DNA from 2 places in the Lentilactobacillus hilgardii genome. Region 1 is predicted to be linked to the other one. Evidence: predicted binding sites of a transcription regulator. Region 1 holds the regulator's gene; the other holds the start of a gene.
What was found. The regulator HrcA, encoded in region 1, represses chaperone genes, less so after heat shock. The targets are predictions, from matches to a motif close to TTAGCACTCNNNNNNNNNGAGTGCTAA.
Positions count from the first base shown of each region.

Region 2: a site for HrcA is predicted at 12,712-12,738, ahead of groES (co-chaperone GroES). Genes of this name have one in related genera too.

Region 1 covers NZ_CP047121.1:1,543,999-1,559,744, forward strand. Annotated here, with positions in the region: gene infB (translation initiation factor IF-2) at 1-12, shown strand, start outside; gene rbfA (30S ribosome-binding factor RbfA) at 80-430, shown strand; gene truB (tRNA pseudouridine(55) synthase TruB) at 527-1,438, shown strand; gene ribF (riboflavin biosynthesis protein RibF) at 1,456-2,412, shown strand; gene hrcA (heat-inducible transcriptional repressor HrcA) at 2,538-3,575, shown strand; gene grpE (nucleotide exchange factor GrpE) at 3,594-4,214, shown strand; gene dnaK (molecular chaperone DnaK) at 4,241-6,127, shown strand; gene dnaJ (molecular chaperone DnaJ) at 6,235-7,380, shown strand; gene lepA (translation elongation factor 4) at 7,591-9,429, shown strand; gene GQR93_RS07250 (hypothetical protein) at 9,803-10,237, opposite strand; gene GQR93_RS07255 (hypothetical protein) at 10,571-10,993, opposite strand; gene GQR93_RS07260 (hypothetical protein) at 11,246-11,593, shown strand; gene prmA (50S ribosomal protein L11 methyltransferase) at 11,643-12,605, shown strand; gene GQR93_RS07270 (16S rRNA (uracil(1498)-N(3))-methyltransferase) at 12,605-13,351, shown strand; gene GQR93_RS07275 (RelA/SpoT family protein) at 13,488-15,719, shown strand; gene dtd (D-aminoacyl-tRNA deacylase) at 15,732-15,746, shown strand, end outside.
Region 2 covers NZ_CP047121.1:1,962,283-1,978,028, forward strand. Annotated here, with positions in the region: gene hpf (ribosome hibernation-promoting factor, HPF/YfiA family) at 1-13, opposite strand, end outside; gene GQR93_RS15445 (ComF family protein) at 135-551, opposite strand; gene GQR93_RS09235 (DEAD/DEAH box helicase) at 821-2,149, opposite strand; gene GQR93_RS09240 (YigZ family protein) at 2,194-2,862, shown strand; gene GQR93_RS09245 (glycosyltransferase family 4 protein) at 2,969-4,081, opposite strand; gene GQR93_RS09250 (MFS transporter) at 4,508-5,866, shown strand; gene GQR93_RS09255 (IS110 family RNA-guided transposase) at 6,336-7,505, shown strand; gene GQR93_RS09260 (transposase) at 7,725-7,973, shown strand; partial or broken gene GQR93_RS09265 (APC family permease) at 8,674-10,517, opposite strand; gene groL (chaperonin GroEL) at 10,705-12,321, opposite strand; gene groES (co-chaperone GroES) at 12,392-12,676, opposite strand; gene GQR93_RS09280 (redox-sensing transcriptional repressor Rex) at 13,045-13,677, opposite strand; gene GQR93_RS09285 (ABC-F family ATP-binding cassette domain-containing protein) at 13,901-15,746, shown strand, end outside.

The DNA of each region.
Region 1 (15,746 bases):
CCAGTTAAGTAGTTTAACTAAATGATTTTTTGGCAATAAAAGTTGTTATTTTATATTAAATGTTTGGAGGTGTATTTATATGGCTCATTATCGTGTTGGTCGTTTAGAGCAGGAAATCCAGCGTGAGGTAAATGATATTTTACTAAAACGAGTTCGGGACCCAAGAGTTCAGGGCGTCACATTGACGGGTGTTGAGGTAACTGGTGATTTACAGCAAGCCACCATTTATTACAGCATTCTTTCTGATGACAAGGCTGATGAGGAAACCACTGCAAAGGGACTTGAAAAGGCTACCGGATTGATTCGTGGTGAACTTGGCTCGCGTTTAAGCATTTATAAAACACCGGAAATCAAGTTTGAATTGGATACTTCTGTTCAGTATGGTGACAAAATCGATCGTCTCATTAATAAATTAAAGCGTGAAGATTAATAAATTTGATTTTTGACAAAGACTGCTTCAGCTACTAATGGCTGGGCAGTTTTTTTGTGATATACTTTTAGTAACTGAATTTTTTAGGAGAAGCCGATGGATGGAGTAATTGCATTATACAAAGAACGTGGTATGACGAGTCATGATTGTATTAGTCGACTACGGAAAATTTTACACACAAAAAAAATTGGGCATACTGGCACACTTGATCCTAATGTTGACGGTGTTTTGCCTATATGTATTGGACAAGCAACTAAAATTAGTGAACTGTTAATGGGATCCGGTAAGGTTTATCGTGGTTCAATCACGCTGGGAATGGCTTATGATACAGAAGACCTGGATGGACATTTAATTGCTACCAAGGCAATCGAAAGACCATTATCTTCTGAACAAATCGATGGTTTGTTACAAAAATTAACGGGTCATATTATGCAGGTGCCACCAATGTATTCAGCCGTTAAAATCAACGGTCATAAACTTTATGAATATGCTCGAAGAGGCGAAGTTATTCATCGAGAGCCACGTCCAATTTTTATTCAATCTTTCAAACAGACAAAAGTATCAAGTTTTGATGAAAAAAACCAGACTCAAACAATCTTTTTTGAGGTTGCCTGTTCAAAAGGAACGTATGTCAGAACATTAGCTGTCGATTTTGGAAAACTGATAAACACACCATCTGTGATGTCATCACTTACCCGAATCAAAAGCGGTGGTTTTGATATTTCGCAGTGTGTCACGTTGGAACAAGTTGACAAAGCCGCAGGCAGTGATACACTGTCTGACATTATTGAGCCATTATCAACCGCTCTTTCCGATTATCCTGCTTATCAGCTTGATGACAGTCGTTGGAAAATAATATCAAATGGCGGTTTTTTGGATCAAAGTATTTTACCTGACCGCGAACCTATTGTTAGATTGGTTTATCAGGGAGAAACAAAAGCACTCTATCAATTCGATGAACCCAAAAGAGTTTATCGACCTTTTAAGATGTTCTTGAAAAATAATTAACGAGGAGAAACTGCAAGATGGATATTACTAAGCTTCATTATCCTCTCGATGATGATTGCCAATTTAAGGATAAAACAGTGATTGCTATGGGATTTTTTGATGGTTTTCATAAAGGTCACCAAGCTGTTTTACAGCGGGCAAAAGAAGAAGCTCAAAAGCATGGTACCAAATTGGTTGTATTAACGTATGATCATCATCCGGCACTTGTTTATAAAAAAATGTCGTCACATGAAAAACGATATATTACACTGCTGGACTATAAGCTTAAGCTGTTTAAAGAATTTGGCGTTGACGAGGTATTACTGGTTAACTATTCTTATCAATTTCAAAGCCAATCACCTCAAGAGTTCATTCAGCACTTTTTAAGCCGTTTTAACCCCATAGCTGTGGTTGCAGGATTTGACCATACTTATGGCGGCGAACCAGCAGATAACATGGTGAACTTGCCAAAGTACGTCAATGGCGCATTTAAAGTTATCACAGTGCCGGCACTCAAGCAAAACAATCAAAAAGTGAGTTCTACTCAAATTCGCAATAATTTGGATAATGGGCATATTGAAAAGGTTAATCAATTGTTGGGTCGTCCCTTCCAGACCGAAGGTGTGATTGTTCACGGTGAGGAGCGCGGTCGGTTATTGGGCTATCCAACTGCTAATGTTGAGCATTCGGAGTATCAATGGCTTCCAACGATTGGCATTTATATTGTCACTGTTGAAATTGGCAGGAAAAAGTATCTGGGGATGGCATCGATAGGTAAGAATGTGACATTTTCTGATAATGGTCCAATGACTGTTGAAATTAATTTGATCGACTTTCATCAAAATATTTACGGTGAAGTCGTTAGAGTCAATTGGCTGTCACATGGGCGGGGAGAAATTAAATTTAAAACCGCTGACGATTTAGTTGAGCAACTTGATAGAGATGAGCAGGATACTCGCCATTATCTATCGGAACATCCAGATATCTTAAATTAGCACTATTAGCACTCAAACGAATTTATTGCTAAAAATCGTTGATAATCCCTTGACTTATAACACATGGTTTGTTAAATTATAAATGTGCCTTAGCACTCGAATACTATGAGTGCTAAAAAGAGGTGATGTTAGTGCTGACGGATAGGCAAAAAGATATTCTTAAAATAATCATTCGAGATTATACGAGGACGGGAATGCCAGTTGGTTCCAAGGCATTAGCTTCAGAATTTCCGACCCATGTTAGCTCCGCAACGGTTAGAAATGATATGGCTGCACTTGAATCAAAGGGCTTAATCACAAAAACACATTTTTCATCTGGAAGGGTTCCATCCATGCAAGGTTATCGTTATTATGTTGACAATCTTGTTCAACCGGATCCGCTGGATGATAGTGCAGAAGATTTAATCAAAAGTTCTTTTAACATTGAGTTTAACCGAATTGACGAAATCATTCAGGAATCTGCAAAGGTGTTATCCGATTTAACAAGTTATATGGCAGTCACTTTCAATCCTGAACCAGGAAATAATTTAAAATTGGGTGGCTTTCGACTTGTTAAACTGGATGATCGACAGGTAATGGCAATTATCGTTACTAATACTGGTCATGTGGTTGATAAGATTTTCCGATTAACGAATGTTTCTTCGGAACAGCTGGAAACCATTGTTAACATTATCAATTCAGAGTTAGTTGGCAAACCTATTTCTCAGGTTGCCGATAAATTAAGAATTGATATTCCAATGTTAATGACGAAGTATATTCAGACACCCCAGGGATTTTTGAAGATATTTGGTGAAATGCTTAGTGAAGCTGGTCGAGACAAGGTTCATGTCGACGGTAAACTTAACTTATTAAAGTTTGCGGAACGTCAAAACATTGACAGGTTGAAGCCTCTATACAATCTTTTGGACACCGAAGATACTGTTCAAAAAATTATTAATCCTGATTCCCACGATGTTCAAGTTCGAATTGGAAGCGAGCTAAGAAACGATTTGTTAAAAGATTATAGTATTATCACTGGGACCTATGATTTAAATGAGTATGGACACGGTGTTATCGCTGTTATTGGACCAACCAGGATGCCTTACTCAAAGATTATTGGAATCGTTGGTGCATTAAGAGAAGAACTAACCAAAAAGCTTTTAGGGTACTATGATGATAACTAATTTTAAGGAGGCGATTGTTTGGCAGATAAAAAGGATGATTCATTAAAATCAAATGAGCCAGCAGACGATTTGGCTTCTAAGAATGATCATGGGCACGAAAAAAAAGTTCAAGATGCAAAGGCAGCAAAAAAATCCGATTTTTCTAAAACTGAAAAGCATGATTCAGCAGACGAAGTTGTCAAGTTAAAGCAGACTGTAGTTAATTTGCAAAAAAAACTTGATGATATGGAAAACCGGTATTTAAGGGCCGAAGCTGATATAAAAAACATTCAAACTCATGCTAAGAAGGAACAGGCTGATTTGATTAAGTATGATGGTCAGCAACTGGCACATGATATTTTGCCGATCGTTGATAACCTTCAACGCGCACTTGCAGTTGAAGCAACCGACGAGAATGGTAAACAATTAAAAAAGGGCGTTTCAATGGTATTCGAGCATTTAACTAAGGCACTGTCTGATAATGGTGTTGAGGAAATTGATGCATTGAACAAACCGTTCGATCCCAAACTTCAACAAGCGATTCAAACGACGACTGCTGATGAGAAGCATCCGGCCGATACCGTGGCGCAGGTTCTGCAAAGTGGTTACCGATTAAAAGATCGGGTTCTTCGACCAGCAATGGTTGTCGTCGCAAAATAAATCTTTAAAGAAAAAGAGGATTATTTATGGCAAGTAATAAAATTATCGGTATTGATTTAGGAACAACAAACTCTGCCGTTGCTGTATTGGAAGGCAACGAACCTAAGATTATTCCAAACCCGGAAGGTTCACGTACAACACCATCTGTCGTGGCATTTAAAGATGGCAAACCTTCTGTTGGTGAAGTTGCAAAACGTCAAGAAATTACAAATCCAAATACTGTTCACTCCATTAAGAGTCATATGGGTGAACCGGGCTATACAGTTGATGTTGATGGCAAGAAGTATACGCCACAACAAATTTCAGCAATGATTCTTCAATATATTAAAGATTTTGCTGAGGATTACATTGGTGATAAAGTTGAAAATGCTGTTATTACTGTTCCAGCTTATTTCAACGATGCTCAGCGTCAAGCAACTAAAGATGCTGGTAAAATTGCAGGTTTAACTGTTAAGCGAATCATTAACGAACCTACTGCTGCAGCTTTGGCATATGGTCTTGATAAGCAAGATAAAGATGAAAAAGTGCTTGTTTACGATTTGGGTGGTGGTACTTTTGATGTTTCCATCCTTGAATTGGGCGATGGTGTCTTTCAAGTTCTTTCCACAAATGGTGATACCCATCTTGGTGGAGATGACTTTGATCAACGCGTAATGGATTGGTTAATTGACGGATTTAAGAAAGAAAACGGTGTTGACCTTTCAAAGGATAAGATGGCTCTTCAACGTTTAAAGGATGCTGCTGAAAAGGCCAAAAAAGATCTTTCCGGTGTCACTGAATCTGAAATCAGCTTGCCATTTATTTCAGCTGGTGAGAACGGACCTTTGCATTTGCAAACAACTTTGACCAGAGCTAAATTCAATGAATTAACTTCTGACTTGGTTGCAAAAACAAAGACACCGTTTGACAATGCTTTAAAAGATGCCGGTTTGCAAGTTTCAGACATTGATCAAGTTATTTTAAATGGTGGATCAACTCGAATCCCTGCTGTTCAAGAAGCAGTTAAGTCATGGACAGGTAAGGATTCCAATCATTCAATCAACCCTGATGAAGCAGTTGCTTTAGGTGCTGCTGTCCAAGGCGGTGTCATTACTGGTGATGTTAAAGACGTTGTTTTACTTGACGTTACGCCATTGTCACTTGGTATTGAAACCATGGGTGGTGTCTTCACCAAGTTAATTGATCGTAATACCACTATTCCAACTTCCAAGTCACAAGTTTTCTCAACTGCTGCTGATAATCAACCAGCCGTTGACATTCACGTATTGCAGGGTGAACGTCCAATGGCAGCAGATGATAAAACACTTGGTCAATTTCAATTAACTGATATTCCAGCTGCTCCAAGAGGTGTTCCTCAAATTGAAGTCACATTTGATATCGATAAAAACGGTATTGTTAATGTATCTGCCAAGGATAAGGGCACAGGCAAGCAACAGAAGATTACCATTAAAGATTCCTCAGGACTTTCCGATGACGAAATTAAAAAGATGATGAATGAAGCCAAGGAAAATGAGGAAGCTGATAAGAAGCGTAAGGAAACAGTTGACTTGAATAATGAAGTTGACCAATTGATCTTCCAGACTGATAAGACGCTTAAAGAAGTTAAGGGCAAGGTCTCAGATGATGAAATCAAAAAGGCTGAAGATGCTCGTGACGCACTGAAAAAAGCAAAGGAAGACAACAATGTTGATGATATGAAAGCTAAGAAAGATGATTTGAATAAGATCGTTCAAGACTTGGCAGTAAAATTGTATCAACAACAAGCTCCTAAAGATGGTCAAGGCCAATCAACTGATGGTCAACAACAGGGTAATACCGGATCATCTAATGGTGATTCATCTGACAAAGGTAACGATGATGGAACAGTCAATGGTGACTTCCATGAAGTTCACAATGACGATGATAAAAAGTAATCTTTAGAATCGTATTAGAACAAAAGTCAAGGCCAGCTGGCTTTGGCTTTTTGTTAAAATATGGTATTCTATCAAAGTATAGATTTGATTGAAGATGGGAGTTTCTAATGGCAAATAAAGATTATTATGATATCCTCGGGGTTTCGAAAGATGCCAGTGACGATGAGATCAAACATGCCTACCGTAAATTATCAAAAAAATGGCATCCAGATATTAACAAAGCTCCGGATGCAGAAGCAAAATTTAAAGAAATTAATGAAGCATATGAGACACTAAGTGATCCACAAAAACGTGCCAATTATGATCAGTACGGTTCTGCTGACGGAGCCGCTGGTGGTTTTGGCGGTGGAGCCGGAGCAGGCGGCTTTGGTAATTTTGATTCAAGCGGTTTTGGCTTTGATGATATTTTTAGCCAATTTTTTGGTAATCGTCAACAAAGTGCCGATCCTTCTGCGCCAAGACAAGGACGTGATCTTCAATACCAAATGACTATGGAATTTGAAGATGCTATTTTTGGTAAGACAACGCGAATTAAATACAATCGTGAAGCACAATGTCACACTTGTGGTGGTACCGGTGCAAAACCAGGCACATCTCCTGTGACATGTTCTCGTTGTGGTGGTCGAGGCTTTATTGTAACCGAGACTAACACACCTCTTGGAAGGATGCAGTCTCGACAAACTTGTCCGGTTTGTCATGGTACTGGTAAAGAAATTAAGGAAAAATGTCCAACTTGTGGTGGTAGTGGCCATGTTGATGAACGCCATGAAATTGAAGTTAAGGTTCCAGCTGGAATTGATGATGGCCAACAAATGAGGTTACAAGGACAAGGGGAAGCCGGGACAAACGGCGGACCTTACGGTGACCTATACATTGTTTTCCGAGTCAAACCAAGCAAAATTTTCACTCGAGACGGGTCAACGATTTACGTCGATCAACAGATTAGCTTTGCCCGGGCTGCACTTGGCGGTAAGATCAAGGTTAAAACTGTTCATGGTGATGTTGAGCTCAAAGTTCCTGCAGGTACTCAAACCGGGACTACATTCCGTCTAAAGGGAAAAGGTGCGCCAAGATTGCGTGGGAATGGAACAGGTGACGAACGTGTGACTGTTACAGTTACGACACCTAAATCCTTAAACAAAGAGCAGAAGATTGCGATGGAAGCATTCGCAAAAGCCAGTGGTGAAAACATTGGTGGTAAGGGTGCAAGTAATTTTTTTGACAAAGTAAAGGACGCTTTTGATAAGAAATAATGATGGACATAACTGATTATTTCATTAAGCGTTTATTAATCAAATAATATGTGAAGGGACTGTTGGTAAACATGCAAACTTTGCCGCAGTCCTTTCTTTGTGATTATCATAAATATTGGCAGAAAGCTTAAATTTGTTGCGACATTCCTTCTTTTTCACTAAACTAGAGGGGATAAGATATTTTTTAGACAATGAAAGTGAGAAAACAACATGGATTTGAAAAAAATGAAGGAACATCAAAAATATATTCGCAATTTTTCCATCGTTGCTCACATCGACCATGGGAAGTCGACACTTGCTGATCGAATTCTTGAGATGACCGATACAGTTGCAAAAAGGGATATGAAAAATCAATTGTTGGACAACATGGACCTGGAACGTGAACGTGGAATTACGATTAAGCTGAATGCGGTTGAATTGACCTATCATGCTAAGGATGGCCATGATTACGAATTTCATTTAATCGATACCCCGGGACACGTTGATTTTTCATATGAAGTATCTCGAAGTTTGGCAGCTTGTGAAGGAGCTGTATTAGTAGTCGATGCGGCACAAGGAGTCGAGGCACAAACTTTGGCTAACGTTTATTTAGCAATTGATGATGATCTGGAGATTGTCCCCGTTATCAATAAAATTGATTTACCATCCGCAGAACCGGAAAAGGTCCGTAAAGAAATTGAGAATGTCATTGGCATCGATGCATCTGATGCTGTTCTTGCAAGTGCAAAAAAAGGAATTGGAATTGAAGATCTTTTGGAACAGATTGTGCATAAGATTCCCGCTCCAAGTGGCGATGTTAACGGTCCACTGAAAGCTTTGGTTTTTGATTCTGTTTATGACGATTATCGTGGCGTTGTTTTGAGTGTCCGATTATTTGAGGGGACAGTGCAGCCAGGCGATAAAATTAAAATGATGAATAGCGGTAGTGAATATGAAGTGACCGAAGTTGGTGTTAATTCTCCCAATCCCGTTAAACGAGACTATTTGATGTCCGGTGATGTTGGTTATATTACGGCAAGCATTAAGGATATTACAACGACTCGTGTTGGTGATACGGTGACGAATGCGAATGACCCAGCAGAAAAAGAATTACCGGGATATCGTGAAATGCATCCAATGGTTTATGCTGGACTTTATCCAACTGATAATGCAAAGTTCGACGATTTGAGAGAAGCACTTGAGAAGTTAAAACTTAATGATGCTGCGCTTGAATTTGAACCTGAAGTATCGCAAGCTTTGGGCTTTGGCTTCCGTTGTGGTTTCTTGGGTCTGCTTCACATGGATGTGGTGCAGGAGCGGTTGGAACGTGAATTTAATCTTGATCTCATTACCACCGCACCATCGGTTACCTATGAAGCAAAGTTAACGGATGATACTGTTAAAGAGGTTGAAAACCCATCAGAAATGCCTGATAGCTCATCAATAAAACAGATCTCAGAGCCTTACGTAAAAGCGACTATTATGGTTCCAAATGATTACGTAGGTGCCGTTATGGAGCTATGTCAGCATCGTCGAGGCATTTTCGATACCATGGAGTATCTTGACGATTATAGGGTCAACGTGGTTTATCACATGCCGCTTTCTGAAATCATTTTTGATTTCTTTGACAAACTTAAATCCGGCACACATGGTTATGCATCTTTAGACTATGAAGTTGAAGATTACCGTGCAAGTGACCTGGTAAAAATTGATATTCTTTTGAATGGTGAGAAAGTTGATGCATTAAGTTTTATTTCACATCGACAATTTGCGGCAACCCGTGCCAGGGATATCGTCGGCAGGTTGAAGAATATCATCCCGCGACAAAACTTTGAAATTCCGGTTCAAGCAGCTATTGGTGCCAAGATTATTGCCAGGACCAATATCAAAGCTTATCGAAAGGATGTCACAGCTAAGCTCTATGGTGGTGACAGAACCAGACGAATGAAGTTACTTGAAAAACAGAAAGCCGGTAAGAAGAGAATGAAGGCTGTGGGAAAAGTTGATATCCCGCAGGAAGCATTCATGGCGGTTCTTCAAACCGATGAGGAAGAAAAGGGCGATAAATAAGGGCTTTGGTTCATAAAACGCATACCAAAGTGTATCGAATTATTTGGCAGGCCTTTATTGCACTCTTCGTTTAACAGATATTAGAATTGAGATTCAATTGCGAAAGTTCACCTTGTATTGTGTGGGGGTGAACTTTTTTGGATAAGCCATATCCGGGCTTTACAATGAGCATTTTTTAACACACTACCAAAAGGGACGACGCTGATTTTTGTGTATATTTAAATTGGTAGCGGCTATTCTTCGTTTGAAAACAGACGCTTTTAGCTCCTCAAAATAAAAGATCATGATTTAAGTCTTCATTACAAGACATAAAATCATGATCAACATTTAAATGAAACAGGAAACTTAAAACTGATCAGAATAATGAATGGGTCTAAAAGGTGAGTTTTGGATCTTGTTTTGCCAATCGATCATAAATTTTTTGAAGTTTTCTGATCTCTGCCGCATCGTCTAAAATATCATCAAATAGTTGTTCAATAACGGCTGTCATTGCACGATTATCATCGACTATCTGATCCTTTCGATCTTCGGTTTCTTGAGCTTCATACAACTCTTGGAGTAAATTTGTTAATCGATGACGAAAATACGAAAGTTTCGGATCATTATCATTCTTTTTCAGCAAGTGTGCGAGGCGATAATCGAAATACCGTTCCAACTTTTCGGCAGTTCCTAATGAAAGGTTATTGATGGACCGGCTATGATTTCTTAATCGCAGAATAATTGAAGAATTCACGCCAGTCAGTTGTTCAATCTTATATGCACTCGCGTTGCTGTCTAGAACAGCCTTAATTTTTTCTGATAAGTTCATTTTTTGCCCCCTCGGATGAGTTAATTAAGGATAGCGCCTTATTAAATTTACCCCTTCAGAACGTTTAATGAGATAATGTTTTTTAAATTTTAATCTTTCTTTAATTTTAGTATATGCTAATTTTCAATAACCTGTCAAAGAATTAGATTTCAATTTTCTGACCGGTCTTTTCACCCTTTAGATGAGTCCCACTGATTGATTAAAAATCAGTTAATGTCAAAATAATGAAAGGCCATCTCACAAATAGGACGTCCAATATTGAAATTTTTAAATAGGTGCTTGAAAAATGAACACTTAACTATTAAACTATATTAACTAAAAGTAGGTATTGGATCAGCCAATTCGAAGTTCAGTGATCATTTTGGTATCAATGATCGCCTTACCATCTTTATTTTGGTGGGTTTGAACACGGTCAAGCTGGTTTTGATTAATAATAAATTGATCGAAACTGGATTTAGAGGGGACTTCTAAAACTGAACGGTCATGTGATTGTTCAAAACTTAATTGATCTAAAACTAAGTTGTCAGGGATCGCTGAAAAAATATTACCGATGGCACGTAAAGCGACCTCACCGGTTTTCAAAAGTTGTGGTTTAAGAAAATCTCTGTGAAATAATTGCGACCCTTCGAAAATGGTTTCGCTGGCATGACTTTCCAGTACTGCACGATACCGAATTTCAATGGTATCGGGACGGATTTTGTTAATAAAACGTACTTTAAACAGTTCCATTTCTTTTTCAACTCCTTTATATTTCATGATAGGTAAAAGAAATGTTTAAAGCAAGTTCGAAAATCATAATAAATATAGTTGCGTTTTCACAGATATTCTATTAATATATATATTAATTCGTTTTCCGTTCGATAAATTGTTTTGTCATCTTATGATTCAATGTTCAGAACTGAGCAATTGATTTAATGATCAAAGGATACAAAACTTAAATTTAGAATTGATAATCAAATTAATAAGGCATCTAGTAGGTGATTATCTACGTGCTTTACAGTTTAGGAGGTGTTAATTATTCTTAGTCGAACAAAGCAGTATTTACGAAAAAATGGTTATTTCTATAAGAAAGAGTACATGCGTCCGTTACTGACGCCGGATAATATCTATATTTTTCGATTTGGCCGCGACCGACTGGATAATCGGCTAATTATTCGATACAGTCATAAGTGGACTGGTAGACAGCGAATAAATGAGATTGATTTGCGTCTCCATAAGCAAAAACATCCCCGGATATTTTACAGTGAGTCAGAATTGCTTCATTATTTGGAAGAACATTTATTGAGGCATGAAGCCAAAGTACAGGCTCGAGAAGCCAAAAAATCAAAAGAAGTGACGGATGGAGCATCCAAATAGGGTGCTTTTTTCGTATCATTAATAACTTAAGGATGGCAGGAGACTATTTATGCAATGGACTGAAGTTTCGATAATCACAACAAGTGAAGCGGTTGAGGCCGTTTCAAATATTTTAATGACTTATGGCGCAACAGGGGTTTCAATTGAGGATGCAAAAGATTTTGAAAAGCTATCTACCGGTATGTATGGTCACCATGGCGGCTATATTGATTTAGAAGATGTTCCACACCTTTCCAAAGGAGCGATTGTGTCTGCTTATTATCCGGAAAGCAGACACATCGATCAGCACGCTGCGGAAATTTCATCTAAGGTACAGGGGCTCACTGAATTTGGTCTTAAATCGGCACCTGGTGAGCTTAAAATAAGCCCGGTAGTAGATGAAAATTGGAAAACTGCTTGGGAAAAATACTATCATCCATTTGCCGTGACAAGATATTTAACGGTTGTACCCAGTTGGGATGACTACAAACCAAAGAATTCATTAGAACAACTCATCCGCCTTGACCCAGGGATGGCATTTGGAACGGGGACGCACCCGACCACCCAATTGTCTTTGCAGGCTTTGGAAATGGTTCTTCGTGGTGGCGAATCAATAATTGATGTTGGAACAGGTTCGGGTGTGCTAAGTATTGCTGCCAAATTAATGGGGGCAAAAAAAATTACTGCTTATGACGTTGATGATGTGGCGGTTGAGTCCGCTAAGAAAAATATGCGTCTTAATCCTCAAGCAACTGATATTCCGGTTGCCGTTAATGATTTATTGAAGGGAATTCATACCCAGGTTGACTTAGTAGTTGCCAATATCCTTGCAGAAATTATTGTCCCTTTGGTGCCTCAAGCGTATGAAAATCTGAAGCCGGGCGGTCATTTTTTAATGTCAGGAATTATCAAAGATAAATATGGTTTGATTATAAATACGCTGAATCAATTTCATTTTAAAGTGGCTCAGTCGATGAAAATGGGGGACTGGTATGCTGTCATTGCTGAAAAAACAGTCGAAGAGGATAAATAATGCAGCATTATTTTATTAATGAGAATCTAACAAACAATCAAAGGGTGATACTTCCCCTAGAAATTGGGCATCATCTTAGTAAAGTGCTTCGCGCTGAAGTAGGGAATAAGGTTCAGTTGGTTTCAGTCACCCATCTTGTTTATCTTGCAGAAATCGGGTCAATTGATGGGCGACAGGTAACAGCGACGATTCAAAAAGAACTTCACATGAATGTTGAACTACCCGTGGAAGTCACAATCGTCAGCGGCTTGTCAAAAAAGAATAAGCCTGAGTTAATTGTCCAGAAAGCAACGGAGCTTGGTGCTGATCATATCATATTTTTGCCAATGGCCCGTTCAATTGTTAAGTGGGATAAAAAAAGTGAAAAAAAGCTCAAACGGCTTAATGAGGTTGCATTAAGTGCAGCTGAACAATCACATCGAAATCTTGTCCCGACGGTTAGCTACCTACACAGTCTTTATGAGCTGACTAAACGCCCCTTCGATGTTAAACTTGTGGCGTATGAGGAAGCCGCCAAAGATGGGGAAGAGTCTAATTTGGCTCAGGCTCTGAAAGACATTCGTCCTGATACATCAATTGTGGCAGTCTTTGGTCCAGAAGGCGGTATTTCTTCCGAGGAGATTTCACTACTAACTGACCAAGCATACATTTCAGCTGGTTTGGGGCCGAGAATTTTACGAACTGAAACAGCACCAATGTACTTTTTGTCGTCCGTATCGGTCATGACGGAGCTCCTCAAAAGCTGATTTCGGTTAAAAACAATGATAGAATAATGACTATTAGAAACGATTATTTTTAAATGGCCTTAAACGCTTGTGACCGGATAACAACCGACATAGTTGCTTAACGTTCATTTTTCAATAACAGAGAAGAGTTGATAAAATGACTACTAAAATTTGGACTGCTAATGACGTTATTAAAAAGGTATCCGAGTATATGAACGATGATCATGTCAAAATGGTCAAACGAGCTTATGAGTTTGCCAAAATTGCACACAAAGACCAAATGCGTCAATCCGGAGAACCGTATATTACTCATCCGATTCAGGTAGCCGGAATCTTAGCAGACCTGCACATGGACCCAGAAACGGTCTCATCGGGGTTCTTACACGACGTAGTAGAAGACACCGGCGCCGAGCTGAGTGATGTTCAGGAGTTGTTTGGTAACGACGTCGCACTGATTGTCGATGGGGTTACCAAGCTTTCAAAAATTAAATATAAATCAAGTGAAGAACGGCTTGCTGAAAATCATCGCAAATTGCTTCTGGCCATGTGCAAAGATATTCGAGTTATGATTGTTAAATTGGCTGATCGGCTACACAATATGAGAACTTTAAAATCGTTACGGCCGGATAAGCAACGGCGGATTGCCAAAGAGACGTTGGAAATTTATGCACCGATTGCTGATCGTTTAGGTATCGGAACCATTAAATGGGAACTTGAAGATATTTCACTTCGCTATCTTAATCCACAACAATATTATCGAATTGTTCATTTAATGAATTCTCGACGGGATCAACGGGTGGACTATATTCAAAAGGCGATAAATGAAGTGAAATCGGCTATTTCAGATTTGGATATTAAAAGTGAAATCTACGGTCGGCCCAAGCACATTTATTCCGTATACAAGAAAATGGTTGATAAGCATAAGCAATTCAGTCAAATCTATGATTTATTGGCCATTCGGGTCATTGTTCAATCCATTAAAGACTGCTATGCCGTTTTAGGTGCTATTCATACAGAATGGAAACCGATGCCGGGTCGATTTAAAGACTATATTGCAATGCCGAAAGCAAACATGTATCAGTCTTTGCATACAACCGTTATCGGACCTGAAGGAAAACCACTTGAAGTTCAGATTCGAACCGAAGAAATGCATCGGGTGGCTGAATTTGGTATTGCTGCTCACTGGGCTTACAAAGAAGGCATTACGAACGGTGTCAAGGGCTCCCAAGATAATAACAAGTTGAACTGGTTTAAGCAGATTATCGAATTGCAGGAAGATACAGATGATGCTGCCGATTTTATGGATAGTGTTAAAGGCGAACTATTTGGCGATCACGTTTATGTCTTTACGCCAAAGGGGGATGTTTTTGAACTTCCTAAAGGTGCCGGTCCCTTAGATATGGCTTATATGATTCACACTGAGGTCGGTAATCATACGACAGGGGCAAAGGTAAACGGCAAAATCGTTCCTCTGGATCATCAGGTTAAAAATGGCGATATTGTTGATATTATTACGTCTACAAGCTCATCAGGCCCCAGTCGCGATTGGGTTAAAATGGTTCACACAAGACGAGCCCGAAATAAAATCAAACAATATTTCCGATTAGAAGATCGTGAAAAAAATATTGAAAATGGTCGAAATATCATTACACGAAAGTTGCGTGAAGAAGGTTTTGACGCTCACAAAATATTAACACCTGATCGACTTAACCAGGCAGCTGTTAATATGCATTATCAACGAGATGAGGACCTTTTAGCCGCAATCGGTTTTGGAGATGTTCAGCCTACAGGTGTTGTAAACCGACTTACACAAGATGTTCGAGCTAAGTTGAAACGTGAACGTCAGGATCAGGCTGAGAAAGAGGTTCTTGAAGAACATCAAACGATTTCGGAAAGTACAGAATCAACCAAGCAACACAAGAAAGCTCGAAAATCATCGAATGGCATTGTCATTGAAGGTGTTGACAATCTGCTGGTTCGACTAAGTCATTGCTGCACACCGGTTCCGGGAGACAAAATTGTCGGTTATATTACAAAGGGACGGGGCGTTTCCGTTCATAGAGTAGATTGCCCAAATATTGCCAAAGCTGAACAGGATGGACAACGATTAATTCAAGTATCCTGGGCCAATGAACCGGGAGATCGAACGATCTATTCTGCCATTCTTTCAGTTCAGGGATATAACCGGGCCGGGTTACTCACAAATATTTTAAATGCTGTTAATAATGTGACTAAAACGGTTTCCTCAGTCAACGGACAGGTAGATAATAATAAAATGGCTACAATTTCACTGTCAGTCGGTATTCGTAACTTGGAACAATTGGAACGACTTATTTCTACACTAAAAAATATTCCGGATGTTTATCTGGTAAAACGAAAATTCAGATAAGGAGCCTATACATTGAAAGTTGTGCTA
Region 2 (15,746 bases), 420 kb from region 1:
TAAAAATTAGCATAACGTTCTCTCCCTTCACCATTAATGGTTTAATGGTCCAGCAATGAAAGTGATTTCATTACTGGCTACAACTTTAGTATAAATGAAAGTTCGTCTTTTAACAATCATCAGGTCCGATTAATTTAACGAGCAAGCGTGAAGCCCTTAACACATCGAGCTCCTGCACGATATAACAAACCTGCGGCATGTCGAATTGTTGTTCCGGTTGTATACACATCATCCACGACTACAATCGTCTTTTCCCTGATCAATTCACTCTCGTGATCAATCAATTCAAACGGCTGATTAACATTAAGCCTCTGCAATCGATTCTTTTCGGATTGGCGGCTTTCTTTTTTTCCTTGTCGTGTACGGAGGCAGTTAACTGGTTGAATACCTTCACACAACCCCAAGACCTGATTAAAACCGCGTTCTTGAAGGGTGCTTTCATTAACCGGAATGACAACAACCGGACAACGCATTGCCTTTAACTCAGAAACGATTAGCCGGTTAAACACGTTTCTTAATCGATAGTCTCCAAGAAATTTGTACTGCTTCATGTATGCTCTCATCGCATCGTTATATTCAAAAAGTGCCCGATTAGCAAACGGCTTTTTAAAATAATGCTGCCACTTTATGCAATCTTGACATGGGTCATTCAAGTTACCAAAAATTCTTCGCCCACAATACCGACACGTTTTCATGTCTGACAGCTTTACGAATCGATTGAAACATTTACGACAAACCTTCGAATTATTTAATCTCTGAAACGAAAAGATCTTAGGCAGCGTTAACTCAGAAGACAGTACTGTTTGACACAGCAAACAAGTCATTTGATCTCCCTCGCTCTTCGATTCATTTCTTTGATTTGACGGTCACAGGATTTGATCGTTTTTGATTTAGTTTCACAATATAAAATCACTTGTCCTGTTGGCCGCGCACTATTTCGCCCAACCCGACCGGCAATTTGAACCAATGCAGATGCGGAAAACACCTCATCGTCAGCCTTTAAAACCATAACGTCAATTCCAGGAAAAGTAACCCCCCGTTCCAAAATAGTTGTTGTAATCAAAAAATCAACGGCCTGGCTTCTCATAGCAGTTACCTTTTCCAGCCTTTGTGGGTCAGCCGAATAAACTGTCAAATAGGTACAGTTAATATTAGCTTTCTCCAGCGCACTACTTACCAAGGTTAAATCCCTAATTCTGGGTACAAACAGCAGGAAACGCTGTTTTTGTTTAACCAAACGATTAATCATCTGCAGGATAGATTTAGGTAGTCTGCCTTGATCAACCAGTCTTTTTAAATGCTGATTTTTAACTATTTTGACTGTTGGTAACAAGTGACCATGGTATCGAATCGGCAGATAACTAACCGATATTTCTTTTCGCTTGATTTTATGCATTAAAACATCATCAGGAGTTGCGGTCAGATATAAGATCCCACCACCCGGTTTAATCGCGTTTTGGACAGCATAGTGCAACATATCATTACCAGAAAATGGAAATACATCAACTTCATCAATAACCATGACATCGAATGCATGGTAAAATCTTAATAATTGATGAGTTGTACAAATTGTGATTTGACTATATTGATAATGTTGCTTTGTCTTTCCGTGCAATAAAATGCTGGAAACCTTCTTAAACGCCGATTGAATTCTGGGAAAAAGCTCAATGCACACATCCACTCTTGGTGACGCAATACCAATCCGCAGTCCTTGGGAGACTGCCCAGCTAATCGCAGGAAAGAGCATCTCCGTTTTTCCGGCACCTGTAACCGCCCACAAAAGATGGCGCTGCCTCTTTTCAAATATTTTTACAATTTGGTTCGCACACTGCTGCTGTAAATCGGTCAGTTGCCCCCGCCACGACATTGGCGACTCGATAACCGGAAATTTATTTGGCTCTGGGAAGGTCGCTAAAGAATGGCGCGTATCCATCCGCCCCATCTGGATACACACATAACAATAATAATGATGGTACGGTAATCTGGCTTCCACCGGCTTTAGCTTTGCATGACAACGAGCGCAACGAATTTTGCCTTTTGTTATGATAATGGCCGGTCGAAATGTTACCATTGCGTTTTGCTTAATTGTTGGCGACAATTCTAAACTATTGATTTGGCGTCCAAACAACTCTGATATATGATTAATCATGTAAACACCTCGTAACTAAATACGAAAATATAGGAGGGATATTTTTGACAAATCCATCACTAACCATCAAAAAGAACGGGATACATGAAATTGTGATCAAAAAATCCCGCTTCATTTGTACACTAGCTAGAATTAATGACGAAGACCATGCAAAACGGTTAATTGCAGAAGTTAGCAAAACAAATGCAAAGGCAACTCATAATTGTTATGCCTACCTTCTTGGTGACGACGATCACATTCAACGCGAAAGTGACAATGGTGAACCATCCGGAACTGCTGGCGTGCCAATTCTCGAAGCTTTAAAAATGAATCAACTCCATAATGTTTTATCTGTCGTCACAAGATACTTTGGGGGCATCAAGTTGGGGGCTGGTGGTTTAATTCGGGCCTATAGTAATGCAACCTCAAGTACCATTGATTCAGTCGGAATTGTAAAGCTGGTTTTAAAGAGGGAACTCATTATCACAATCGACTATAATCAATTCGATCCCCTTAAATATTATTTGAGTACCAATGAGGTCCCAATCGAAAGAACGGACTATGGTGCTCAGGTTCAGATCACGGTACCTGTGGCCGAAAATGGCTTAAAGGAATTCCAGGAAGAAGTCATAAATTTACTCAGTGGCAATGTCACATTCAAAATTGGAAATGATAAAATCTTTGAAGAACCCTTTTCTCGAGACAAACGAGAAAAAACAGAACACAAAAAATAAGCAAGCTTTCTGGCCATTCCTATGTGGTGTATCACCACCCTGAACGATTAGAAAACCTGCTTATTTTTTACCAACTAGTTTTTAACGTATGTAAGCACAATAAAAATTAGGGTTTATTTTCTTCTTTTCCATGATTTTCTTTACTGGTCGTATCCTTAACCAACTTTTTAATACCATTCAATAATGGCTGACGATCTTCTCCAACCAAACCGATTGTTTCGACAAATAACTCTAACCCAATTAAAACGGCAATTGTTAACAGAATTGATCCCCATAAAGTAGAAATTGGATATAGTAGCGAAATAAACGAAAAAATCAACGCAATCCCATAAATAACCAACACGGTCTGACGATGAGTTAAACCAATCTGCATTAACCGATGATGTAAATGTCTCTTATCAGCATGTGAAATTGGTTCGCGGTTCAACAAGCGTCTAAATATGGCATAAACCGTGTCAGTGATTGGTACACCCAAAATCATCACAGGAATCAAAAGTGTAATGAAAGTGGCATTTTTCAATCCGAATAGTGAGAAAACAGACATCATAAATCCGATAAATAGTGCACCTGTATCGCCCAAATAAATGCGTGCCGGAAAGAAATTATATGGCAAAAAACCAACACAGGAAGCAACCAATGCAAAAATCATAATTGATACAAAAATATTACCAACATTCAAGAAAAACATACCGGTGATTCCCATCGTGGTCAACGCAATAATTGACACACCAGTTGCTAAACCATCTAGCCCATCAATTAAATTAACCGCATTTGTAATTGCCAAAATCCAAATCCAAGTGACCGGTAAGCTCATCCATCCTAGGTGAAGCGTAAAAAAAGGTAGTGTAATGGTCGTCATCTTGACGCCGGCAAAAAAATAAACCCACAAGGCAGCAATTGAAATCCCCAACACTTTTTGACGTGGTCGCAATACAAAAATGTCATCAATAATTCCCGTCAGAATTATAATCGTTTCTCCTCCATAAATTCCCCAGAGAATTCTGGTTGGAAACTGATCACGTAGAAGAACCATTGTACAAAACGTGTACGCAATAAAAATAGAAAGTCCACCAATTGTTGGCATTGGAATCTTGTTAACCCGCCGTTTGTTTGGTCGGTCTTCGGCCCCCACTGCAAAAGCCAGTTTTCTAATAAATGGTGTTAAAACAGCTGAAATTATCATAGTAGCAAATAAAGACACAATGATTTCGAATTTCAAATTTGAAACCTCGCTTACTTCCTTACATTTCTTATCAAATCAATTATACAGACGCAGTTTCATAAAAACAACCCGAGATGATTTAAGACCATTATAGGAACTCATTTTTCAATGACACTCAAAGATTGCAAAACTCTTCACATTTCAAATTGATAAAAAGACCTTTTTTGTCAATTTTTCTAATAAGATTTAATATATGTACAAATATAGAATAAAAAAAGGAATTTAACGGACTATAACGTAATGTATAAAATCATCGTCAAACTCTTGTAAACGCTGTCAACATCTCTTCGCCCATACTGGCACTTGTATTTTGTTTAACAATTTCTGTTGAAAAATACCCAAATTCTATTCCCATGTGTTAAGATAAAATGTGAAAGCAAGTTCATAAAATTAGTGCTTTCGAAATGAAAGAAGGGAAGTATTATGGAAAATAGTAGTAAAGGAACAACTAACCGTTGGTTAATCATTTTCGGAACGATCCTTATTCAAGTATCTGCCGGATCATTCTACGCTTGGTCAATTTTTAACAATGGATTTATGATGAAATCCGGCGGTGTTGTTCAGGTCGTTGATGGGGTGAAAAAGATTGTCGGAGGGCTCCCTGCGGGCTCTGTTAGTTTTACCTTTACGCTTGGCATGCTCTGCTTGTCACTAGCAACGTTGGCTGGAATTCCACTTGCTAAGAAGTATGGCATTAAAGTGGTTAGCCTTTGTGCATCCGTTATTTATGGCCTATCCATTTTAGGTTTAATGACGATTGGTAAAGGCTCGTCAATTTGGATGTTATGGCTGTTTGGTGGTGTTTTACTTGGTGCAATGAACGGTGTGCTTTATTTAACAACACTCACTAACGCAATCAAGTGGTTCCCAGAGAAAAAGGGATTAATTTCAGGAATCAGTGTTGCCAGTTATGGTCTTGGCTCATTTATTTTTAAATATATCGACATGGCTATTGCTGGTGGTAATGGTGCGATTACCGCCGACAACATTGGCAGAGTTCTTCTTTGGTGGGGAATTCTGGCATTGATTTTGGCAGTCGTTGGATCCTTCTTCTTAAAGGATGCACCAGATAATATGGCTATTCCATCAAATGATGCTAATAAGCCTGCAGAAGTAGACAAAACGAACTTTACAACGTCTGAAATGTTACACACATCTCAAGCTTATATGATGTTCTTCTGCCTAACAACCGCTGTTATGTTTATGGGACTCTTGGGTGCCGCCGTTACCAATATGGCTGCTGCTTGGACACAAGCTCCGAATGAAGTTGCCGTTTGGGGTGGTACAAGTGCCGCTGCAACATTTGTAGCGATCGTAGCACTTGCTAATACCATTGGCCGATTCTTCATGGGCTGGTTATCCGATATTACCGGACGAAAAACCGTGTTCTTCATCACTTATATCATTCAATTGCTTTCGCTGATTGCTTTGTTGATGACGAAACCCGGCTCAATGAGCATGGCGATGATGTACATTGTTGTTATCGCAATGGCCTTCTGCTTTGGTGGTAACATTACTGTATTTCCAACTTATGTCTCCGATTACTTTGGATTAAAAAATACGTCACGCAATTATTCAATGATCTACCAAGGATTCGGAATCGGTGCCATTATCATTGGCTTCTTAATGGCTTCCGGTAATCCACTGGATCCAAAGAAAGTCACGTTATCCAATGGGGCTGTTTTAACCCAAAACTTCACTTTAACTTACTGGGTACTTCTGATTATGGTAGTTATTTCATTAGCGATTTTTGCATTTATTAAAAAACCAATTAAAAAGTAATTTATAATTAACTCAACTACTCATAGTTTCAAAAGAATTAAAATGGAATTCAATTCCTTTTTTCTCACCTAAAGTACGAAGATCCTGCCAAGTCAGCCTTAATAGCTGATTTAGCAGGATCTTTATTTTTTTACATTGTTACACAAAAGAGGACATTCCCTGTTCGTTCATTAAAAGTAACTACCAAGTGGTTACTAGGCATAAAAGATAATCATATAAAACTCTCCGAGGAGCGCTTCGCTTTTCCTCGTAACCATCAATGAAAAGAACCGTCTTCCTTTGTATAATATAGGTGAAGGCGGTTTCATTGTACATCGTTATCTTTTTGGTGCTAATAAGCCCGAATATAAAACCGATGCCCTTCGGTCCTCGAGATTAACCCATTGTTGCTTCGAGCACGCTTATAAAATTTCATTCCTCAAGGCTGTAAGGTTAACCGCCAACTTTTATTCTAAATGGAGGTGCTGACATGGATGTCATTACAGAGAAGTGTTGTGGAATCGACGTACACCAAAAACAGATCACCCTCACCACTTTAATTGGTCGAGCTGATCAAAAGCCCCGGAAGAACAGTCGGCGTTACGGAACAACATCACCCGAATTGCGTCAATGCGCGAACTGGCTGTTAGAAAAGGAAGTTGAAGTCGTCTTAATGGAAAGTACCGGTCAGTATTGGCGGCCGGTTTGGCAAATTTTGGAACCTTATGGTTTCAAAATGGTCTTATGTAACCCCAGAATTATTAAAAATATTCCGGGTAAAAAGACTGATCAAAAGGATTCGGAATGGATCGCCGAATTAGCTCGGTTGGGATTAGTCGCTGCTAGTTTTATTCCACCACGGCCAATTCAAGAATTGCGCGAATCAACTCGTACACGCAAGTCCCTAACTGAAACGGCTACGAGTATTAAAAACAAGATTCATAATATCCTTCAACGGTCAAACATTAAGTTAACGACCTATGTAACGGATATTTTTGGTAGTTCTGGCCAGAAATTGTTAGTTTTATTAATCCAAGGAAAACCGATTAACCTGCAAACAGTTTCTAAATGTATGCACGCCAAGCTAAAAGCTAAACCGGAAATGATTGTCGCTGCTTTAGACGGCAGTCTGTCTCCTAGTGATCGCCAAATTTTAAAGATTGAACTTGCATTATTGGCAGATGTTCAACAGGCAATTCATGCCTTGGAATTACTAATTGAAGAACAACTTCAACCACTTGAAGAATTGTATCTTCGGCTTCAAACCATTCCAGGGATTAGTAAACACATTGCCCAAATTGTGATCGCCGAAGTTGGGACAGATGTAAGCCCGTTTCCGACCGCTCATCATTTGGCTTCTTGGGCTGGCCTATGTCCTGGAAATTATGAATCAGCTGGCCAATCCAAAAGCAGTCACATTTTGCATGGAAATGTTTATTTGAAAACTGCCCTGGTAACCGCAGCGCTAGGTGCGAAAAGACAAACCTGCTCTGGATTAAAAGACTTTTTCTATCGTTTAAAAGGTCATATGAGTGCGCAAAAGGCAGTAGTCGCATTAGCTCATAAACTGCTTAGGATTACCTATGCCATGATTGAAACTGGTTCAAGTTATCAAGAGTATAGAAAAGACCAACGAGCGAAAGCGCTCGTTGGTCAATAAAATACTTTACCTAACTAAATTATACTAATTTTTTCGGTATTTGACTACCGTTAGGTTAGTATGTCCTTTTTTAGGTTACTTTCTTATAAAAGTTGGGGGATAGCACCAGACAAAGCGATGAGGTTATTCGTCTGAATGGTCGTTTAAGATGACTAGCCAAACTAGCATTATCTACCAAAAATCGTCTTGATGGAGGGCATTAAGAGCACAAAACTAGTCATGGATGCCCTACATGAATTAATTGACCTGTTGCCGTTTCGGACCATTCATCAATACTTTTACCGGTTTGATCAGACTGCTAGAGAATGGGACAGAGTTATCGTGACCGACATGAATTATACCTATCTTAAACTGGCTAAAATAGTATTCCCCAACACCATCCTAGTTGTGGATAAATTCCATATCATCAACGCGCTTAACCGCGTCTTTAATAAAACCGGAGTTAGATTAGTTTGCGACATCTTCTAGTGAGTTTCACGCTCAAGCGCTACTGGAAGCTACTACTGGTTTCTTCTGAACAAATGGATTTGAATATTTTCATAAATGTACCAACTTTTCTTACTGGCTCACTGCCACCGAAATCGTCCACAACCTATTTGCCCTCGACTCCGAACTGAACCAAACTTACGAGGTCCTAGATCACGTGCGAACCGCTATTCAACACGAAGACTGGGCTAATCACAATGCAACCTTCTGGAACATGGCAGGCCGTTCTAAGGAAATGGCCAACATGTCTGAATTACTTTAAACTCATCACGAAGAAATCTATCATACTTTTCACTCAGTATTCCAATAGTCTTTTATAGGGAACTAATAATAGAATCAAAGTCATTAAGCGAGCCAGCTCTAGTTACCGAAACTTCTTTCGGTTTAGAACTCCTGTATGCTTTTATAGTTAAAACAAAAAAGCCCTAATCACAAAGTGATCAGGGCTTTAATCTTCAGATTTACCAACAACAGTTGACAAACAGCCTTTATTTCATTTAATCATATTTAACTTTTAAGCATCATTTAACTTCACCATGATCAAAAAGTAAAAATAATTGTTTGTTAGATGATGTAATTACAAAGGTCCAGCCAGAATAAGAAAAAATCTCACTTCATCTTTTAATTACATTAGTATTATTTTTTGCTACGCCTAAACTTCCTATCCCCCTTGAAATTAAAGCTACTCTCTTAAGTGATAGTTGTAGGTGGAAATGATAATATTTTGACGTGAATTTAAAATTGTCCGTAATCTCAAGCTAGTTTGGTTATGCAAAAGATTTTCCCAACGATGTTTAGGCACAAATTGTGGTACCAAGACCGTCGTAGAGTAGTTTCGATCAGCCGCCCTTTTAGCGATGACATCACAGAATCGTAAAGTTGGCTGTGCGATTGAACGATAGGATGAATGGATATCAACAAATCGAACATTTGGGAATTCCTTTTTAAACTCTTCAGAAGTCTTATGCTCTTTTTCAGGGTTGGAGTCAAATGAAACATGCATGGCAATCACATAGTCACCAATTGACTGTGCGTAGCTGATCGCATTAGCGGTAACCCTGGTATAACACCACCTACCAAAACAATGACCGTAGAGCCATCGTAATGATGTGTTGCGGTGATTTGGGTATCCTCTTCAACAACCCGCAGCTGTTCGGCAACCCGCTTATAATGACGATTAATCTTGTAAAAAATTCGAAGAAGAATCGGCATCACAATTAGATATGGCCAAACATTTGGAAAACGCAGTAAAAATAAACAGGTAACTAATGCCAGCGAAATAAAAGCCCCAATAAAATTAATCACCGACTTTAATTGCCAGCTTCTTCCACGGTGACGATACCAATGAATGATCATACCGGATTGAGAAAGCGTGAATGGAATGAAAACACCAACAGCATACAACGGAATCAAAGAATTCGTTCGACCTCCGAAGATCTGAATCAGGACAATTGCTCCGACAGCCAAGGAAATAATACCATTGGAATAGCCGAGTCGATCGCCTTTATCCAGGTAAGCATGCGGCAAAAATTTGTCTTTTGCCAAATTATAAGCCAAAATTGGGAAAGCTGAAAAACCAGTATTGGCAGCAACCGCCAAAATCATGGCAGTTGAAAGCTGAAGAACATAATAAATAATCCCATGACCGAAAACAGCAACACCAATTTGTGAAAGAACCGTTTCATGACCATTTGGTACAATTCCAAGGTAGTAACTCATATAGGTAATTCCACCGAAGAAACATGCCAAAATAGTCGCCATAATTGCCAATGTTGCAGATGCATTATGACTTTTTGGCTTTTTAAAATTCGGAACCGCATTACTAATGGCTTCAACACCGGTTAATGAAGAAGAACCGGATGAGAAAGCTCTAAAGAACAGAACCAGCGTCATCCCTTCAACAGGCGCACCGATATGTGCAGCAGCATGATATTGAATATGGCCACTTAAAATATTGTAGCCACCATAAATGATCATTACCAAGATCATGACGATAAACAGATAGACCGGCAGCGTCAAAAAAGAAGCCGATTCACGGATACCACGTAAATTCAACAACATAATTCCCACAACAATTAGGCATGAAATTAACACTTGATGAGAATATAAACTGGGAATTGCCGAAGTAATCGCTTCAGTAGCGGAAGTCGTTGATACGGCAACGGTTAGCATATAGTCAACCAATAATGAACCACCGGCTACTAAACCGGCTCGTTCACCCCAATTTGTACTGGCAACAACGTAGGCCCCACCACCAGACGGATAAGCATGAATAATTTGCTGATATGATAGTGTAATTGCAGCCAATAGAACCAACACAAGCGCTGCAACCCAGATCTGATACATCAATGCAGCGGCTGATAATGTTATCAGGATGGTGGTAATTTGTTCAGTACCATAAGCGACTGACGATAGCGCGTCTGATGATAATAATGCCAAGGCCTTAAACTTTGTTAAAGCTTGGCCGCCTTCGTCAGTGGTTTTTAGCGGCTTACCAATTAAAAGCCGTTTTAAATATCGCCACATAAATAGTTACTCCTTTTATAATATTTACCATTCATGGTGAACCATAAAATAATAGTCCATCTTACCATTAAATACAAGTATTGATTATGTACATAAAATAGTCACTAATACCATACAACAACAAAAAGCGCCCGACAAGCTCGGACGCTCAATTTGTTTGTCTATAGCGACTATTTTTATCTTAAAATTACATTCCCATACCAGGTTGTGGCATTGGAGCAGCAGGTGCATCCTTCTGAGGCTCATCGGCTACAACAGCTTCAGTAGTCAAAAGCAAAGCAGATACAGAAGCAGCATTTTGAAGTGCAGAACGGGTAACTTTGGTAGGATCAACAATACCATCATCGATCATATCTTCAAACTTACCATTTGCGGCATTATAACCAATGCCAGGCTTTTCGTCTTTTAACTGTTCAACGATAACTGAACCTTCAACACCAGCGTTTTCGGCAATCTGACGAACCGGTTCTTCGAGTGCTCGACGAACAATGTTGATACCAGTTGCTTCGTCGCCATCAGCCTTAAGCTTGGCGATTTCAGGAATAACATTAATCAATGCAGTTCCACCACCAGGTACGAAGCCCTCTTCAACAGCTGCACGAGTGGCGTTCAAAGCATCTTCGATTCGGTACTTCTTTTCCTTTAATTCGGTTTCAGTAGCTGCACCGACACGAACAACGGCAACTCCACCTGACAATTTAGCAAGACGTTCCTTTAATTTGTCACGGTCAAAGTCTGATGTTGTTTTTTCGATTTGAGTCTTAATTTCTGAAACACGTTGTGAAATTTGATCTTTTGAACCTGATCCGTCAACAATTGTAGTAGAATCTTTTGTGACATTGATCTTGTTGGCTTGACCTAATTGCTCAAGCGTTGCGTCCTTTAAGTTCAATCCAAGATCGTCAGTGATGACAGTAGCACCAGTTAACATGGCAATATCTTGGAGTTGATCTTTACGACGGTCACCAAAGCCGGGAGCCTTAACAGCGACAACGTTAAAGGTACCACGCATCTTGTTCAAAACAAGTGTTGGCAATGCCTCTCCACCAATATCATCGGCAATGATCAAAAGTGAACGACCTTGTTCCACAATCTTTTGAAGAAGTGGTAAAATATCTTGAATGTTAGTAATCTTTTTATCAGTTACAAGAATGTATGGGTTATCAAGATCTGCTTCCATCTTGTCATTATCGGTAACCATGTATTGTGACATATAGCCACGATCAAATTGCATACCTTCAACAACGTCCAAGCTGGTTTCAACACCACGTGATTCCTCGATTGTGATGACACCATCATGACCAACCTTCTCCATTGCGTCGGCAATTAACTTACCGACTTCTGGATTAGCTGATGAAATTGACGCAATCTGTGCAATATCATCTTTTGTTTTAACGTCATGTGACATCTTGTGAAGTGCATCAACAGCAGTTTTAGTGGCTGTTTCGATACCACGACGAATACCAACAGGGTTAGCACCGGCAGTCACGTTCTTCATGCCTTCGTTCACGATTGCTTGTGTTAAAACAGTTGCGGTCGTTGTCCCATCACCGGCAACATCGTTAGTCTTTGAAGCAACTTCAGAAACCAACTTTGCGCCCATGTTTTCGAAATGATCAGGTAGTTCAATTGCCTTGGCGATTGTCACACCATCATTAGTAATTGTTGGTGTACCAGCTGTTTGTTCCAAAACAACATTACGACCCTTAGGACCAATTGTAGCTTTAACCGTATCTGCTAATTTATCAACACCTTTAAGCATTGCGCTGCGAGCGTCTTCAGAAAACTTAACTTGTTTAGCCATTCCAATTTTCACCTCAAAAATTTATTTTGATTAAATTATTAAATTGTTGAATCAATTATCCGCAATTCAATTATTCGACGATTGCGACGATATCTTTTTCATGCAAAACTAAATAGGATTTGTCGTTATCTTCAATTTCCGTACCAGCGTACTTATCGAACATAACCTTGTCACCCTTTTTAACAACTGGGGCAACAGTTTGACCGTTATCTAAAACGCGGCCTTCCCCAACGGCAACAATTGTACCTGTTTGAGGCTTTTTCTTAGCGTTATCAGCTAAAACAATGCCGCCAACGTTTTTTTCCTCTTCTTCTTCTCTTTCGATAATTACGCGATCTCCTAATGGTTTTAACACGTTAGTCCCTCCATTTACAACAATTTTTAGCATCATTAGCACTCATATGACAGAAGTGCTAATCACTGCTTATAATATATTATTTTTTGAGCGGAATTGCAAGGATTTTTCATAAACATTGCAATATTCAAGCGTTTTTCAATCAATGCGATCAATTCTTGTTACAATAGCGTCAGGAGATTAAAGGCCAACGTCATCATGCGCTAAATATAAAAAAAGATCAGGACGATAACTGTCTTGACCTCTTTTCTATCACTCACAAATATATTGCTGACACACAAAATAAAGAGACTCCCATTATGTTGTGAAAGTTTGTCTTTCACAACATAATAAAGATTGTCCCCTGCCACTTATGACGCTTTATATGGTTACTTGCCAAAATTCTCTATAAAATAAATCAACGTTTGCAATTCGTTAGTTAAATCAACGTTTTGAACAAGTACATCGTCAGGAACGGAAAGTCTGATTGGTGTAAAGTTTAAAATTCCCTTTACACCGCCTGCAACAGCATCATCTGTTACTGCCTGAGCTGCGCTTGAAGGAACGGTTAAAATAATCACTTGGATTTGCTGTTCCTGAAGTTGATGTGCCAGTTCTTGAATTGGATAGACTGGAACGCCGTCCTCAATCTTATTAATAATTGTATCATCAGTATCGAAGGCTGCCGAAATCCTAACATTACCATCTTTGTGAAAGTTAAAATTCAGCAGGGCGTGTCCTAAGTTGCCAACCCCAATCAATGCAACGTTGGTTAAATGTTCCTGGTTCAAGATCTGCTTAAAAAACGAAAGCAGGCTATCCACATCATAACCATATCCACGCTTCCCCAATGCACCAAAGTATGAAAAGTCACGACGGATGGTAGCAGAATCTACTTGAACAGCTTCAGCTAATTCAGTTGAAGAAATCCGACTTTTGCCTGTGTCATGTAATATATTTAAGTATCTGTAGTAAATTGGCAACCGTTTAGCGGTCGCACGTGGAATATTTTCAGCTGTCACGAAAATTTCCTCCTAAATTTCATTAATTTTGCTAACTGAGCACTTTGTGAATCTCTCTTTACTTAGTATTCTAACATAAGATACCATCTTGTGAAATACATTTCAAATATTAGCTTTGAAATTAACAAAGAAATGTCACTATTAGAGACATCATCCCATCTAAATCGCCTCAAAATCAACAATATGATAAACTTATAAGGATAAAAGAAAGGTGGCTGGATCGTTGATAATCTTACAAGCCCAAGATTTAACCAAAAGATTTAATGGTATTAACATATTCTCAAAAGTAAACTTATCAATTCAAGAAAAAAGTCGCATTGCATTAGTCGGCCGAAACGGTGCCGGCAAATCAACATTAGTTAAAATGATCATCGGCGAGCAGTCCATCGATGGCGGTCAAATAACAACAAAAAAGAATCTCACAATCGGATATTTGGCGCAAGATACGGGATTAGATTCCGATAAGGGAATTTATGAAGAAATGTCGTCAGTCTTTGCGAAACTCAAGGAACAAGAAACTAAGATTCATGAACTTGAAGCTCAAATAAGCACGCTGGATCCAAAATCGGATAGGTTTCACCAAATTTCAGCAACTTATGATACTGTTCGAGCCAATTTTGAACAGCATAATGGTTATGGCTATGATGCGGAAATACGTGGCGTTCTCCATGGCTTCGGCTTTGATAAGGACCAGTACGATAAACCGATTAATGAACTTTCAGGTGGCCAAAAAACACAATTAGCACTTGCAAAACTACTACTTGAAAAACCTGAATTGTTAATTTTAGACGAACCAACCAATCACTTGGATGTCGAAACGATTACCTGGTTGGAAAGTTATATTCAAAACTACAGCGGTTCGTTATTGATTATTTCACATGACCGATATTTTCTTGATCGTATCGTTAACGAAGTTTATGACCTGGCTAACGGTACATTAAGACATTACGCCGGAAATTACACACAGTACACCCAAAAGAAGCAACAAGAAATCTCCCTTCGCTGGAAAGAATATGAAAAGCAACAGGCTGAAATTTCCAAACTCCAAACCTTCGTTGATAAAAATATTGTGAGAGCATCTACTACAAAACAAGCCCAGGCTCGTAGAAAACAGCTTGAGAGAATGAACCGAATTGAAAAGCCAACGTCTGACGGTAAAAGTGTTCGTTTCACATTCTCACCAAAATCCAAAAGCGGTAACAACATTTTAAAGGTCACTGACGCAGCAGTTGGTTATACAAAGATTCTTTCAGAACCAGTCAACTTGGATGTCAAAAGAAATCAGGCCATTGCAATTGTCGGCCCCAATGGGGTTGGTAAGTCCACCCTTTTAAAAAGCATTCTTGGCATTATTCCCTTTTTAAAGGGTTCGGCTCAATTTGGAACCGGTGTTGACACTGGGTACTATGATCAAGAACAAGCCTCACTACACCCTTCCAAAACGGTTTTAGGCGAAGTCTGGGATGATCACCCCACTACAGCCGAAGGAGACATTAGAAGCGTTTTAGGCAGCTTCCTCTTTTCTGGAGATGACGTTGCTAAAATGGTTCACGATTTGTCCGGTGGTGAAAAAGCCCGCTTACTTTTAACAAAGTTAGCAATGCAACACAATAATTTTTTAATTCTCGATGAACCAACCAATCATTTAGACATTGATAGTCGAGAGGTTTTGGAAAAAGCGCTAAATGGTTTTGATGGTACAATTCTCTTTGTTTCCCATGACCGTTATTTTATCAACAAAGTTGCCTCATCCGTTGTTGAACTGTCACAAAGAGGAACAACCCTTTACCTTGGTGATTATGATTACTATGTTGATAAAAAAGATGAACAGCTTGCGATTAAGGAACATGAGCAGGAAAAACAGGGAACCGCTCAATTAGCCGCGCAGGCTACCACGTCAACGACTGATAAAAAGAACTATGAAGTCAATAAACAAAATCAAAAGGAAGTTCGAAAACTAAATCGCGAAGTCACCGATTTGGAATCCCAGTTAGACGAACTGTCTAAAAGTAAAAATAATATTGAAAATCAAATGGCTCAGCCAGAAGTTTTTAACGACTTAGATAAGG